Regions from separate parts of the Cupriavidus alkaliphilus genome, predicted to be linked through region 1. Evidence: predicted binding sites of a transcription regulator. Region 1 holds the regulator's gene; the other holds the start of a gene.

Region 1 (6,836 bases):
CGATGATCAGGTCGCCCGGCTGCATGCCGCTGGTCATCTTGTCCAGGTCGATGAAGCCGGTAGGCACGCCGGTGACATCGGTGGTCGAATCGCGGTGATACAGCTCGTCGATGCGCTCCACCACCTGGGTCAGCAGCGGCTGGATTTCCTGGAAGCCCTTCTGCCCGCGCGAGCCCTCTTCGGCAATCGCAAAGACCTTGGATTCGGCTTCGTCGAGCAGCTCGCGCACCTCGCGCCCCTTGGGCGCGAACGCGGCCGAGGCGATATCGTCGGCCACCGTCACCAGCTTGCGCAGCACCGAGCGCTCGCGCACGATTTCCGCGTAGCGGCGGATATTGGCCGCGCTGGGGGTGTTCTGCGCCAGCGAGTTCAGGTACGCGAGCCCGCCCACCTCTTCGGCCTTGCCGGCCACCTGCAGCATCTCGTAGACCGTGATCACGTCGGCCGGCTTGGTGGCCGAGATCAACCGGGCGATGCTCTGGAAGATCATCCGGTGGTCGAAACGGTAGAAGTCCGCCTCGGACAGGAAGTCCGCGATGCGGTCCCAGGCGGCATTGTCCAGCAGCAGGCCACCGAGCACCGATTGCTCGGCTTCGATGGAGTGCGGCGGGACCTTGAGGTTATCGAGTTGGGGGTCGGCGACGGGCGCGTTCATGGGGAGGGATTATAACGGCGGGTGGACACACTTCGCCGGACATTTGGCGCCAGCGCCGTCCAGGGCAGCCGGGCAAACGGGCAACAAAAAAGGCAGGAGCCGGGGCTCCTGCCTTCTTGCAATGCCTGCGGGGCTTTGGCCAGCGCCGTGCGCCGGCCGGGGCGGCGCGTCCTTAGACGCTCTCGCCCACCACCGACACGGTCACGTCGACCACGACGTCCGTGTGCAGCGCAACGCTGACCGGGTGGTCGCCAACCGTCTTCAGCGGACCGTTCGGCAGGCGAACCTGCGCCTTTTCCAGCTTGTAGCCTTGGCCAGCCAGGGCTTCAGCGATGTCGGCGTTGGTCACCGAACCGAACAGGCGGCCGTCCACACCCGACTTCTGGGCGATCTGGACGTTCAGGCCGTTCAGCTTCTCGCCTTCGGCCTGCGCGGCGGCCAGCTTCTCGGCAGCGGCCTTTTCCAGCTCGGCGCGCTTGACTTCGAATTCGGCGATCGCGCTTTGCGTGGCGCGGCGGGCCTTCTTGCCCGGGATCAGGAAGTTACGGGCGTAACCGTCCTTCACCTTGACGATGTCACCCAGGTTGCCCAGGTTGACGACTTTTTCCAGCAGAATGATTTGCATCGTGTTCTCTCCTTGACGGACCTAGGGCCTGATCAGTTCTTGTGCAGGTCGGTGTACGGCATCAGCGCGAGGAAACGCGCGCGCTTGATGGCCGTATCCAGCTGACGCTGATAGTGAGCCTTGGTACCGGTCAGGCGGGCCGGCGTGATCTTGCCGTTGTCGCCGATGAAGTCCTTCAGGGTGTCCAGATCCTTGTAGTCGATCTGTTCGACGCCAGCCACGGTGAAGCGGCAGAAGCGCTTGCGCTTGAACAGCGGGTTCTGTTGCTGGAAGCGCTTCTTGTTCTTGTTGTCACGTTTGACGAATGCCATGATTCAATCCTTTTCGAATGCTTTACATCCAGTGATGTGAAAGACGAGAGCCTTGCTGTTGCGGTGCTTGCGGGCCAGGAATCCTTCGCAGTCGAGCAGCGTGCCGAGCGGTAGCCGCTCCAGACGCTGTCCAACCTGGCCGATCCCCATCGCAGCGATTGCAAACTCGACCTGCCTCGGCGTCTGCGCCTCGACGGCCTCGCCGCTGTACTGCAGGATGCAGTTCACGACGGGGACCCCGGCCGGGGTATAGCGCAGGGCATCGCGTTCCGCCAGGATGGCGGCAAGCCTAAGCTGGTTCAACGCGAGGCCTCTTGCTGGTTGCAATCGTTGCGGTTTCCGCTCGTGCCCTGGCCAACGTTGTCAGCCACGGCGCGCACCGCAGTCCGCACTCAGGCGGCCTGGCCTTCGGTGGTCGTTTGCGCGGCCTTGCGGGCTTCTTCGCGCTGCACTTCCTTCATCATCGGCGAAGGTGCGGTCTCGGCCTTCTTGGTCTGCACGATCAGGTGGCGCAGGACGGCGTCGTTGAACTTGAACGCGTGTTCCAGTTCAGCCAGGGTTTCCTTGCCGCATTCGATGTTCAGGCAAACGTAGTGAGCCTTGGCCAGCTTCTGGATCATGTAAGCCATCTGGCGACGGCCCCAGTCTTCCACGCGGTGAACGTTGCCGTTCTGCGAGGTCACGAGCTGCTTGTAGCGCTCGATCATGGCCGGCACTTGTTCGCTCTGGTCCGGGTGGACGATGAAGACGATTTCGTAATGACGCATTGACGCTCCTTTTGGGATTAGCCACCCGGGCGTCACGAGTCCGGTGTGGCAAGGTTGAATAGCCTTAAATTATAGCCCGCCGCGTGCCAACTACGCAAGCCGCTGATTTCACGGGCAAATCAGGCGCTGGCAAAGACCGCCTGCAGCCGCGCCGGGTCGCGCGCGAGCCCGGCATCCGCCGCCAGGGCCAGCGCCAGCAACACGCGCGCCTTGTAGGGATTGAGGTCCGCAGCAGACACGAACACACCGTCGACAGGACTGGGCTGCGGCGGGATCGCCACATGACCCGCACCGGTACGCGAGCTGCGCACCACCGCCACCCCGGCCGCCGCCGCATCGGCAAGAGCCGCTGCCAGCGCTTCGTGGACCGAGCCATTGCCGGTCGCGGCCACGACCAGCCCCGCGGCGCCGGCCTGCACTAGCGCATCCACCAGCGCCCTGCCCGGCTGGGCGTAGCTGGCCACGATCTCCACCACCGGCCACGCTGCCGGCATCGGCCCGATCGGCGCTGCCGCCCGCGGTGCCCGGGCAAAGCGCACGTAGTCGTCCTGCACGAACCCCAGCGGCCCGCACGGCGAGACAAAGGCATCGACCGCCGACGTATGCGCCTTGGCCACGTCCCGTGCCGCGTGGATCTGCTGGTTCAGTACCACCAGCACACCCTTGCCGCGCGCATCCGGGTGGGCGGCGACGCGCACCGCATCCAGCAAGTTCAGCGGCCCGTCGGCCGACAGCGACGTCGACGGACGCATCGCGGCGGTCAGGACCACTGGCACCGGACACGCTTGCGTCAGGTGCAGCGCCATCGCGGTTTCTTCCAGCGTGTCGGTGCCGTGCGTGATCACAATGCCCGCGACTTCGGGCTGCGCCGACCAGTGCTCCACCCGGGCCGCCAGTGTCTGCCACAGCGCAAAGGTCATGTCCTTGCTGTCGACCTGCGCCACCTGCTCGGCCTCGATGCGGGCCAGCGACTGCAAGGGCGGCACCGCCGCCAGCAATGAGGACACCGGCACGGTCGCCGCCTGGTAGCGGGCGCTGCTGGCGGCGCTGCCGGCGGCACCGGCGATGGTGCCGCCAGTGGCCAATACGACGATGCGAGGCAATTGGGTCATGGGAGCGCGCAACGATTTTGTTCTGGATAAAGGAAAGGCGATTGTAGCGGGCGCACACGCCCCGCCGCAGCCAGGATCAGACGCCTTGGCCGGTGTCCATGCGACACGCCTCAAAATTCTGCTTGCACTGACGCCGATACTGTATAAAATCACAGCATACTGTTTAAACATACAGTGCCCGGCCCGCCGGATGCTGGATAACGGACCAGAGCCTCCATCATCCAGCCCAGCGGCCCTGCACGGAACGGCGATCTCATGGCGACCCTGACACCCCGGCAGCAGCAGATTTTCGATCTGATCCGCAACACGATCCGCCGTACCGGCTTCCCCCCTACCCGCGCCGAGATCGCGGCGGAGTTCGGTTTCTCGTCGCCCAATGCCGCGGAAGAACATCTGCGGGCGCTGGCCCGCAAAGGCGTGATCGAACTGACGCCGGGCGCGTCGCGTGGCATCCGCCTGAAGGTGTCGCGCAGCGATTCGGAAATGCCGGACCAGTTCTCATTGCCAATGGCCGGCGTATTGCAGCTGACGCTGCCGCTGGTGGGCCGCGTCGCAGCCGGCAGCCCCATCCTGGCCGCCGAGCATATCGACCGCCAGTACCAGGTCGATGCTTCGGTCTTCGATGAGCGTCCGGATTACCTGCTGCGCGTGCGCGGCCTGAGCATGCGCGACGCCGGCATCCTCGATGGCGACCTGCTCGCCGTGCGCCGCGCCAGCGAGGCGGCCAACGGCAAGATCGTGGTGGCGCGACTGGGCGACGACGTCACCGTCAAGCGCCTGCAACGGCGCGGCGGCCATATCGAACTGATTGCCGAGAACCCGGACTTCACCAACATCATCGTCGAGCCCGGTGAAGAGTTCTCGCTGGAAGGCATCGCCGTCGGGCTGATCCGCTCTTCCGGCTTCTAGCCGGGCACCATCGCAGGCGCTTTGCCTGCACGGGCCTACCCGCTTCCATTGCTTTGCAGACGCCGCCCGGCTTGCCGGGTGTTGACCCCGCTTTGCCTAAAAAGAGGTGCCACCATGCCGCAAATCCACCACGTCGCCGCCCGCCGTCCGGTCAAGCCCGTGCCGTTTCGCCAGAGCAAGGGCGTACGCGTCTACCAGGGTACGCAGCGCCGTACCATGGTCGGCAGCATGGCGGCCATCTGCCGCATGCTGGAACTTGAAACCACCGAAAAGCTGGCCGCCTGACTGTTATTTACGGACGCGGACGCTTGCCGCGTCGCCAGACTTCTGTCGCGCTCAGCTACGCGCGCACGCCTTGGCTTCGGCCTCGAGTTCCGTCGGCGTCAGCTGGGGAAACCAGGTATCGGTCTTGCGCAATTCCAGCGCCGTGCCGTCGGCCTGTGGCGTCAGAGAGATCAGGTAGGCGTATTGATATTCACCGCTTGCCGCGCTCTGGCCGATACGGATTTCGATCTGGTTTTTCGCCGGCAACTGGACCAGCGTAGCCTCATCGCCAAGATTGTTGCGCAGGCATTTCGCGACCTCCGCCATCTTGACCGGCGTATACAGGCGCATCGGCGGGCGAGCGCGGACGTCCTTCTCCGAAGTGCCAGTGGCACACCCTGCCACCATGGTTGCCATCGCTGCGCCAATCAGTGCCGTTCGAACCAACATACCACCCCCGGGGAATGCAAAACGGCGCCCTTGGGAGGCACCGTCCTGGAGAATGCATGGGGTGGCTGGATGGGACTCGAACCCACGACGACGGGAATTTGCCATCCCGGCGTCCATCGCCATTGACCCCATTGAAATCAACGCTTTCGGCTTCGCATTGCAGTTTTGTGCGGAGCCGGGTGCGGATTTTAACCCGCGCACGCGCCACGCGCCATCTCGATCTTTGCGCGATTGACCAGCAGCGGCCTTTGGCCCGGCAGGCGGCTTACCAGCGCTTGCACTCGATCTTCTCTTCGAATTCCCCGTCGCGCTTCCACTCGCGCTCGATCAGGCAAGGGCCTTCGCGGTATTTCTGCTTCTGCTCGTAACCGCGCGGCCCACCCTTGCACTTGCGCTCTTCCTTGTATTCGCCGTCGCGCTTCTGCTCGCGCTCCACCTCGCAGCCGCCGCTACGGAACTTCTCCTTGTATTCGCCACCGCCGTGGCGATAGCCACCGGGATAATCGCGATCATCGGCCTGCGCCGGCGATGATGCCATCAAACACAGTAGCAAGGAGACAGCGGCAGCGGGCGTCCGGAGCATGGAGGTAGAAGCAGGAGGGAAATTGCAGCGAGCATAGCAACCGGAATCGCTGGCCGCTGTATCAAAGCGTTACGCCGCGGCGATCAGCGGAATTCCTCCGACAACGACCCGCGCAACGTCGAGGGGTGATAGGCTTCCAACACGGGGTGGCGTCTGCCGCCGCAGCTTGCTTGCGGCGACCTGGAGCTACCGATGCCAGTATCGAGCATTAGCGTCGTGCCCGCCGAACAAGGCTGGGCACTCGAAATAGACGGCACCTCCGAGCCGCGCGAGTTGTTCCGTACCCTTGAAGCCGCGATCAGTGCGGGCTGGGCACGCGCCCGAAGCGAACGCGTCGAGCTTCATATCCAGCCACTGGCTGGCGGCGTACGCCTGCGCGCGGAGGACAGCAGTCCGGCGAATTTTGCCGGCTAGCCGCTATGGCTGCGTTTATATCGTGGCGCAGCAGACCTCGGCGCGGTAGCCTATACTCACGTCTTCTCGCTGGCCCGCCACGCGCCAGGCCCATGCCGGGGTGCAGTGACCTGCATATGCCACCACGCCAGCCTCTGGGTCCTGCCGACGCTGCCGCGTCCGGCCCGCACCCAATTGCCGTATTCCATGAACGTAAATCCCCGCCGCATTTCGGTTGCGCCGATGATGGACTGGACCGACCGTCATTGCCGCATGTTCCATCGCCAGCTCAGCCGCCACACCTGGCTGTATACCGAGATGGTGACCACCGGCGCGCTGCTGCATGGCGACGTGCCGCGCCACCTCGACTTCGATGCGGCCGAGCATCCGGTCGCGCTGCAGCTGGGCGGCAGCGAGCCGGCCGACCTCGCCATGGCGGCGAAGCTTGGCCAGCAGTGGGGCTATGCCGAAATCAACCTGAACTGCGGTTGCCCGTCCGAGCGCGTGCAGCGCGGCGCCTTCGGTGCCTGCCTGATGGCGGAGCCGGAACTGGTGGCGGACTGCGTGAAGGCAATGCGCGATGCGGTGGAGGTTCCGGTAACCGTGAAGCATCGCATTGGCATCGACAAGGTCGAGCACTACGATTTCGTTCGCGATTTTGTCGGCAAGGTGGCGCAGGCGGGTTGCGGCACGTTTATCGTGCACGCGCGCAATGCGATCCTGAAGGGCCTGAGCCCGAAGGAAAACCGCGAGATTCCGCCGCTGCG
Region 2 (6,836 bases), on a different contig from region 1:
TTCTGGTGGCAGTGCCCGTGCACAATGGCCTCGGAGACCTGCAGCGGCCGCAGCGGCAACGCCAGCCGGCCCGCCTGGCGCTCGCGCACCAGGAACTCCTCGAACAGGAACGACAGGCTGGCCAGCTGGCGCGCCTCGTCGCCATAGCCGTAGCCCAGGAACTCGTCGCGCAGCGACAGCAGGCACGACGGTTCCAGGCCGACCACCGGCACGCCGCGCTCGACGAAGGGACGCAGTGTGTCGAGCAGGCGCCGCGCCTCGGCCTTCGCCTCGTCCACCAGGCCCGCGGCGAGGAAGGTCCGGCCGCAGCACAGCGGACGTTCGCCTGCGCGGGTGTTGAAGTGCACGGTATAGCCTGCGGCTTCCAGCACGGCCTGCGCGGCGCGCGCATTGTCGGGCTCCATGTAGTTGCTGAAGGTATCGACGAAGAGCAGCACTTCGCGGCCATCGGCGTTGCTGCCGGCATCGCTGGCTGTGCCGCGGCGGCCGGCCAGGAACGGCGCGGCGAAGCGCGGCAGCGACCGCTGCGGCGCAAACCCGAGCGCGCGCTTGATCCAGCCGGAGACCCCGGGCAGGCTGTCGGCCAGCGCCAGCAGGCCCGGCACGCGGCTGGCCGCCGGTGCGTAGCGCGGCAGGAATGCGACCATGCGCTCGCGCAGGCTGATGCCGTGCCGGCTGGTCCACGCGTGGCGCGCCTCGATCTTGAACTTCGCCATGTCGACGCCGGTGGGGCAGTCGCGCTTGCAGCCCTTGCACGAGACGCACAGGTCCAGCGCCTCCTTCACTTCCGCGCTGGCCAGCCCGTCGCTGCCGAGCTGTCCGGTCAGCGCCAGCCGCAGCGTGTTGGCGCGGCCGCGCGTGACGTGCTGCTCGTCCTTGGTCACGCGATAGCTGGGGCACATGGTGCCGGCGTCGAACTTGCGGCAGTGGCCGTTGTTGTTGCACATCTCCACGGCCGATGCGAGGCCATGCGTGGCGGTATCGTTGCCCGTACCCGGCGCGGTCTCGGCGCCCGTCATCGGATCGCGCCGCACGTTCCAGGCCGACCAGTCCAGCGCCGGCGCCAGCGGCAGCGCGGCGTAGCCGGGCGCGAAGCGGAAGTTCTCGCGCGCATCCATGCGGGGCGGGCGCACGAGCTTGTCGGGGTTGAAGCGGTTGTCCGGATCGAACAGCGCCTTGATCTCGCTGAACGCGGCGTTGATGCGCGGGCCGTATTGCCAGGCCACCCATTCGCCGCGGCACAGGCCGTCGCCGTGCTCGCCGGAATAGGCGCCCTTGTATTCGCGCACCAGCTCGGCCGCCTCTTGCGCGATCTCGCGCATGCGCAGCGCGCCGTCGCGGCGCATGTCAAGGATCGGCCGCACGTGCAGCGTGCCGACGCTGGCGTGGGCGTACCAGGTGCCCTCGGTCTCGTGCTTGTGGAAGACCTCGGTGAGCCGGCGCGTGTACTCGGCCAGGTGCTCGAGCGGAACCGCGCAATCCTCGATGAACGAGACCGGCTTGCCGTCGCCCTTCATGCTCATCATGATGTTCAGGCCGGCCTTGCGCACGTCCCACAGGGCCTTCTGCGCCTTCTCCTCCGGCATCTTCACCACCGAGCCCGGCAGGCCCAGGTCGGCCATCAGTTCGGCAAGCCGGTCCAGTTGCGCCAGCAGCGCCTGGCGGTCGTCGCCGGCGAATTCCACCAGCAGGATGGCCTGCGGATCGCCGGCCAGCGCGCGCTCGACCACCGGGCGGAAGGCGGGGTTTTCCATCGACAGGTCGATCATGGTGCGATCGACCAGTTCCACCGCCACCGGTTGCAGCGTGACGATATGCTGCGTCAGGTCCATTGCCTGGTAGAAGGTGGGGAAGTTGACCACGCCCAGCACCTTGTGCGCCGGCAGCGGCGCCAGCTTCAGCGTGAGCTGGCGGCTGCAGGCCAGCGTGCCTTCGGAACCGACCAGGATATGCGCCAGGTTGGCATGGCCGTCGTCGGTATAGGCGCGCGGATTCTGGCAGTCGAACAGGTCGATGTTGTAGCCGGCCACGCGGCGCAGCACCTTGGGCATGCGCTCGGCGATCTCGCCGCGCTCGCGCGTGGCGATGCGCTGCAGCCCATGAAGGATGCCCTCGGCGCGCCCTGCCGCCACCGGTTGCGCCAGCGAACCGAAATGGCAATCGCTGCCGTCCGCCAGCACCGCATCGATGGCCAGCACGTTATGCACCATGTTGCCGTAGGCGATCGAGCGCGAGCCGCACGAGTTGTTGCCGGCCATGCCGCCGATGGTGCATTGCGCCCCGGTGGAAACGTCCACCGGGAACCACAGCCCGTGCGGCCTGAGCCAGGCGTTCAGGTGGTCCAGCACGATGCCGGGCTCCACCGTCACCGTGCGCGCGTCGGCATCGAACGCGACCACGTTGTTGAGCCACTTGCTGGTGTCGATCACCAGCGCCTCGCCCACCGTCTGGCCGCACTGGCTGGTGCCGGCGCCGCGGGCCAGTACCGGCACGCGCTGGTCGCGCGCGATGTCGAGCGCGCGCACCAGGTCGGCCTGGTCGCGCGGCACCACCACGCCGACCGGCATGATCTGGTAGATGGAGGCGTCGGTGGCATAGCGGCCGCGGGCGGCGCGGTCGAACAGCACGTCGCCGCGCAGTTCCTTGCGCAGCAGCGCCGACAGCGGCGAGATGGCCCGGTGCTGCGCTGGCACCAGGTGGATCGGCTTGACCAGCAGGGAGGACGAAGTCATGTTCATGGCATGCAAGAAACAAGGGCTGCGCGCCCACGGCGATGCATGCGGCCGCCTGCGGTGGGCGCATGTCGTGGTGATGCTCCGGCAGGAAGGTCAGGCAGGCGGCGGACCATGCCGCGCCCGCCCTGGCCTGCGCGGCTCGGTCGGCTGCGCTCAGTCGGCTGTGCTCAGGCGGCGGCCTTGAGCACCGGCTTGTCGGCGTGCGCGGCGAGCGACGCCATGGCCGCGGCCACGCCGCTGCCGGCAAGCGGCACGCCTGCCAGCTTCAGTCCCATCTCGCAACCGGCCAGCGTTGCCATCAGGGTCAGGTCATTGCAATCGCCGAGATGGCCGATGCGGAACATGCGCCCGCGCATCTTGCCCAGCGCCTGCCCCAGCGACATGTCGAAGCGCTCATAGATCAGCTTGCGCACCGCATCCGCGTCGACGCCGTCGGGCATCATCACGCCGGTCAGCACCGGGCTGTACACCGCCGGGTCTGCGCACTGGATCTGCAGGCCCCACGCGCGCACGGCCTGGCGTGTCGCCTCCGCCAGCCGCTGGTGGCGGGCGAAGACCTGCTCCAGGCCCTCGCCCAGGATCATGTCGAGCGCTTCGGACAGGCCATACAGCAGGTTGGTGTTGGGCGTGTACGGCCAGTAGCCATTCTTGTTGGCTTCGATGATCTCGGCCCAGCCCCAGAACGCGCGCGGCAGCGTAGCGTTCTGGCTGGCGGCGATCGCCCTGGGCGACAGCGCGTTGAAGCTGATCCCCGGCGGCAGCATCAGGCCCTTCTGCGAGCCGGACACGGTCACGTCGACGCCCCACTCGTCATGGCGATAGTCGGCCGAACCCAGGCCCGAGATCGTGTCCACCAGCAGCAGCGCCGGGTGCCCGGCGGCATCGATGGCCCGGCGCACCGCGGCGATATCGGAGGTCACGCCGGTCGAGGTCTCGTTGTGGACCACGCAGACGGCGCGAATCGTGTGGCCGCTGTCCTCGCGCAAGCGCGCCTCGATCATGTCCGCCTGCACCCCGCGGCGCCAGCCTTCGATGCCGGGCAGCCCCAGGAATTCCGGGCGCAGGCCGAGCGCCTCGGCCATCTTCTTCCACAGGGTGGCGAAATGCCCGGTCTCGAACATCAGCACATGGTCGCCCGGGCTGAGCGTATTGGTCAGCGCCGCTTCCCAGGCGCCGGTGCCCGACGCCGGATAGATGATCACCGGGTGCCTGGTCTTGAAGATTTCCTTGATGCCCGCCAGCACCTTGCGGCCGAGTGCGCCGAACTCCGGGCCACGGTGGTCGATGGTCGGATAGCTCATGGCGCGCAGGATCCGGTCCGGCACCGGGCTGGGGCCCGGGATCTGCAAGAAGTGGCGCCCAGAAGGATGGAAATCGAGGTGAACCATGAAAAGCGTGCCTCCTTGTTGTTTTATGAATTTTGAATGCAATCGACTATAGCAGAGCCATCGAGGCGACCCAAGGTGAAATTTGCGCTGATTTGTCGTGGTTAACCCGCGATTTGAGGTCAGGAAGCGGGATGCAGTAGAATCCACGTCAAGTGGATAGAGGACATTGAATGCAAAACTCATATAACGATGACCGAGCGGCAGGCGTGGCCGAGCACGTTTCGCCGCCTTCGCTGCCGCGCCTGGCACGTCCGCGCCTGCACGACACCGTGGTCGAGCACCTGCGCCAGTTCATCGTCGAAGGCGTATTCGCGCCGGGCACCAAGCTCAATGAACGCGAGCTGTGCGAGACCCTGGGCATCTCGCGGACGCCGCTGCGCGAGGCGCTCAAGGTGCTGGCGGCCGAAGGCCTGATCGACCTTCTGCCCAACCGCGGCGCCAGCATCTCGCGCATGAGCGAGGCCGAGGTCAGGGAGAGCTTCGAGCTGATGAGCGGGCTGGAGGCGTTTTCCGGGGAGCTGGCCTGCGAGCGCATCACCGCGGCGGAACTCGCGCAGATCAAGGCGCTGCACTACGCGATGCTGGCCTGCCGCGCCCAGAACGACCTGCCGGGCTACTACAGCCGCAACCAGGAGATCCACGACCGCATCAACGAGGCCGCGCGCAACGGGGCGCTACGGCAGACCTACCAGTCGATCAATCGCCGCCTGCAGGCCCTGCGTTTTCGCTCCAACCAGCAAAGCGGCAAGTGGGACGAGGCGGTCGAGGACCATGAAGAGATGATCCAGGCGCTGGAAGCCCGCGACGGCAAGCGCCTGGCCGCGGTACTGAAGCGCCACTTGCTGGAGAAGCGCGACGCGGTGCTGCCGCTGGTGTCGGGCGACGCCGCTGGCACCAGGAATCTTCTGAACGCGACGCACGCGTAGTTTCGAGGCAGCCTTTTGCCGTGCGCGGGCCGGATTTTTCTTGCCTCCACGCCGATACTGTATATATTTACAGTAACTGTATGGATGAACAGTGGGGTCCGGCATGGAACACCTTATCCGCGTGCAAAACGACTATGACCGCCAGGTGCTGGCGTGGCTGCGCGGCCGCATCGGCGACGCCGCGCTGCAGAGCGCGGTGCATCGCCTGGCAGGCCCGCGCAAGCCCTACCTGTCCACGATCTGCCGCAGCCTGGGCATCCGCCCGCCCAGCCGGCGCCAGTTTGCCGCGGAGACAGCGCGCATCCACCGCGCGGTGGGCGACAGCTACCTGGCCCGCATCAGGGAAATCCTGGCAAAAACCCCGGCGCACGAAGCCCCGCGCCAGTAGGCATTTGCCGATCACCGGCCAGGCGCGGACCGTCGCGCGCGCGCCGGACGTATCATGAAAGCCCCGTTGCCGTCACACGGCAACGGGGCTTTGTGTTTCGCAACGTATTCCTCCCTCCAAGGCCGACATGAGCGAACTCCGCATTCCCACCCGCGCGCTGCACCAGTGGGTCACCGATCTCTGGCTTGCCGCCGGCAGCGGCACCCACGAAGCGCAACTGACCGCCGACCACCTGGTCGGCGCCAACCTGAGCGGACATGACTCCCACGGTGTCGGCATGATCCCGCGCTATGTGCTGGCGTGGCAGGCCGACGAGCTGCAGCTGAACCGCCAGGTCAGCGTGCTGCAGGACGGCGGCAGCCTGCTCAGCCTGGACGGCAACCGCGGCATGGGGCAGGCGGTAACGGCGCAGGCCATGGAGATGGCCATCGCCCGCGCCCGCGAGCATGGCGTCTGCGTGATGGGCCTGCGCCAGTCGCACCACCTCGGGCGGGTCGGCCACTGGGCCGAGCAGGCCACGGCCGCCGGCATGATCTCGATCCACTTCGTCAACGTGCTGTCCAAGCCGATCGTGGCGCCCCACGGCGGCTACGACGCGCGCTACGGCACCAATCCGTTCACCATCGGCGTGCCGGTGGCCGGCGCGCCGCCGCTGGTACTGGACTTCGCCACCAGCGCCATCGCGCTGGGCAAAGTGCGCGTGGCCCATAACAAGGGCGTGCCGGTGGGGGCCGGCTGCCTGCTCGATGCGCAGGGCGAGCCCACCACCGATGCCGCCGTGATGTACCCGCCCGCCGACACGCCGCAAGGCGCCTTGCGGCCCTTCGGCGAGCACAAGGGCCACGTGCTGGCGGTGATGTGCGAACTGCTCGGCGCCGCCGTCACGGGCGGCCATACCATCCGCCCGGAAACGCTGCGGCACGAGCACGCGGTCTGGAACAACATGCTGGCGATCGTGTTCGATCCCGCGCGGCTCGGCACCAGTACCTCGTTCGGGCATGAAGTCGCGGCCTTCGCCGACTGGATGAAAAGCGCGCGCTTGCAGCCCGGGCAGACCGGCATCCAGCTGCCCGGCGAACCGGAGCGCGCATTCCGCGCCGCCCGCGCGCAGCGGATCCCGATCGATGCCGGCACGCTGGCGCAGCTGGACGACGCTGCGGCGCGCGTGGCGGCGGCGCGGGCCGGCACCCATGCGGCGCCCGGTCCGCTGTCTGCGCTGGCGTGCGACTGAATGGGGGCTCGCGCAAGACTCGCCACCGTCCTTGCCAGGCCAGTATGCGTGCGTGCGCGGGTTTCCGGAGGTTGACTTCACCTACGGACTTCGTGAAGACCTGGGCGCCCCGCCGCTATTGGCGGACCGCTGCAGAATTGCATGGCACCAAGGGAAAAATCCCTGCAT

The links. The regulator LexA, encoded in region 1, represses DNA repair genes until DNA is damaged. The targets are predictions, from matches to a motif close to ACTGTATNNNNATACAGT.
Region 2: the regulator LexA is predicted to act here: its motif matches at 5,106-5,123, upstream of FHX60_RS11095 (CppA family protein).

Annotation. Positions count from the first base shown of each region.
Region 1 covers NZ_JACHWE010000001.1:1,086,649-1,093,484, reverse strand. The annotation lists gene FHX60_RS05200 (replicative DNA helicase) at 1-655, opposite strand, end outside; gene rplI (50S ribosomal protein L9) at 828-1,280, opposite strand; gene rpsR (30S ribosomal protein S18) at 1,313-1,591, opposite strand; gene priB (primosomal replication protein N) at 1,595-1,894, opposite strand; gene rpsF (30S ribosomal protein S6) at 1,984-2,358, opposite strand; gene FHX60_RS05175 (asparaginase) at 2,478-3,470, opposite strand; gene lexA (transcriptional repressor LexA) at 3,726-4,379, shown strand; gene FHX60_RS05165 (hypothetical protein) at 4,494-4,664, shown strand; gene FHX60_RS05160 (hypothetical protein) at 4,716-5,060, opposite strand; tRNA gene FHX60_RS05155 (tRNA-Ala) at 5,156-5,224, opposite strand; gene FHX60_RS05150 (hypothetical protein) at 5,359-5,631, opposite strand; gene FHX60_RS05145 (DUF2188 domain-containing protein) at 5,869-6,090, shown strand; gene dusA (tRNA dihydrouridine(20/20a) synthase DusA) at 6,277-6,836, shown strand, end outside.
Region 2 covers NZ_JACHWE010000002.1:1,036,672-1,043,507, forward strand. The annotation lists gene FHX60_RS11080 (FAD-binding and (Fe-S)-binding domain-containing protein) at 1-2,738, opposite strand, end outside; gene FHX60_RS11085 (pyridoxal-phosphate-dependent aminotransferase family protein) at 2,903-4,123, opposite strand; gene FHX60_RS11090 (GntR family transcriptional regulator) at 4,294-5,049, shown strand; gene FHX60_RS11095 (CppA family protein) at 5,153-5,437, shown strand; gene FHX60_RS11100 (malate/lactate/ureidoglycolate dehydrogenase) at 5,565-6,668, shown strand.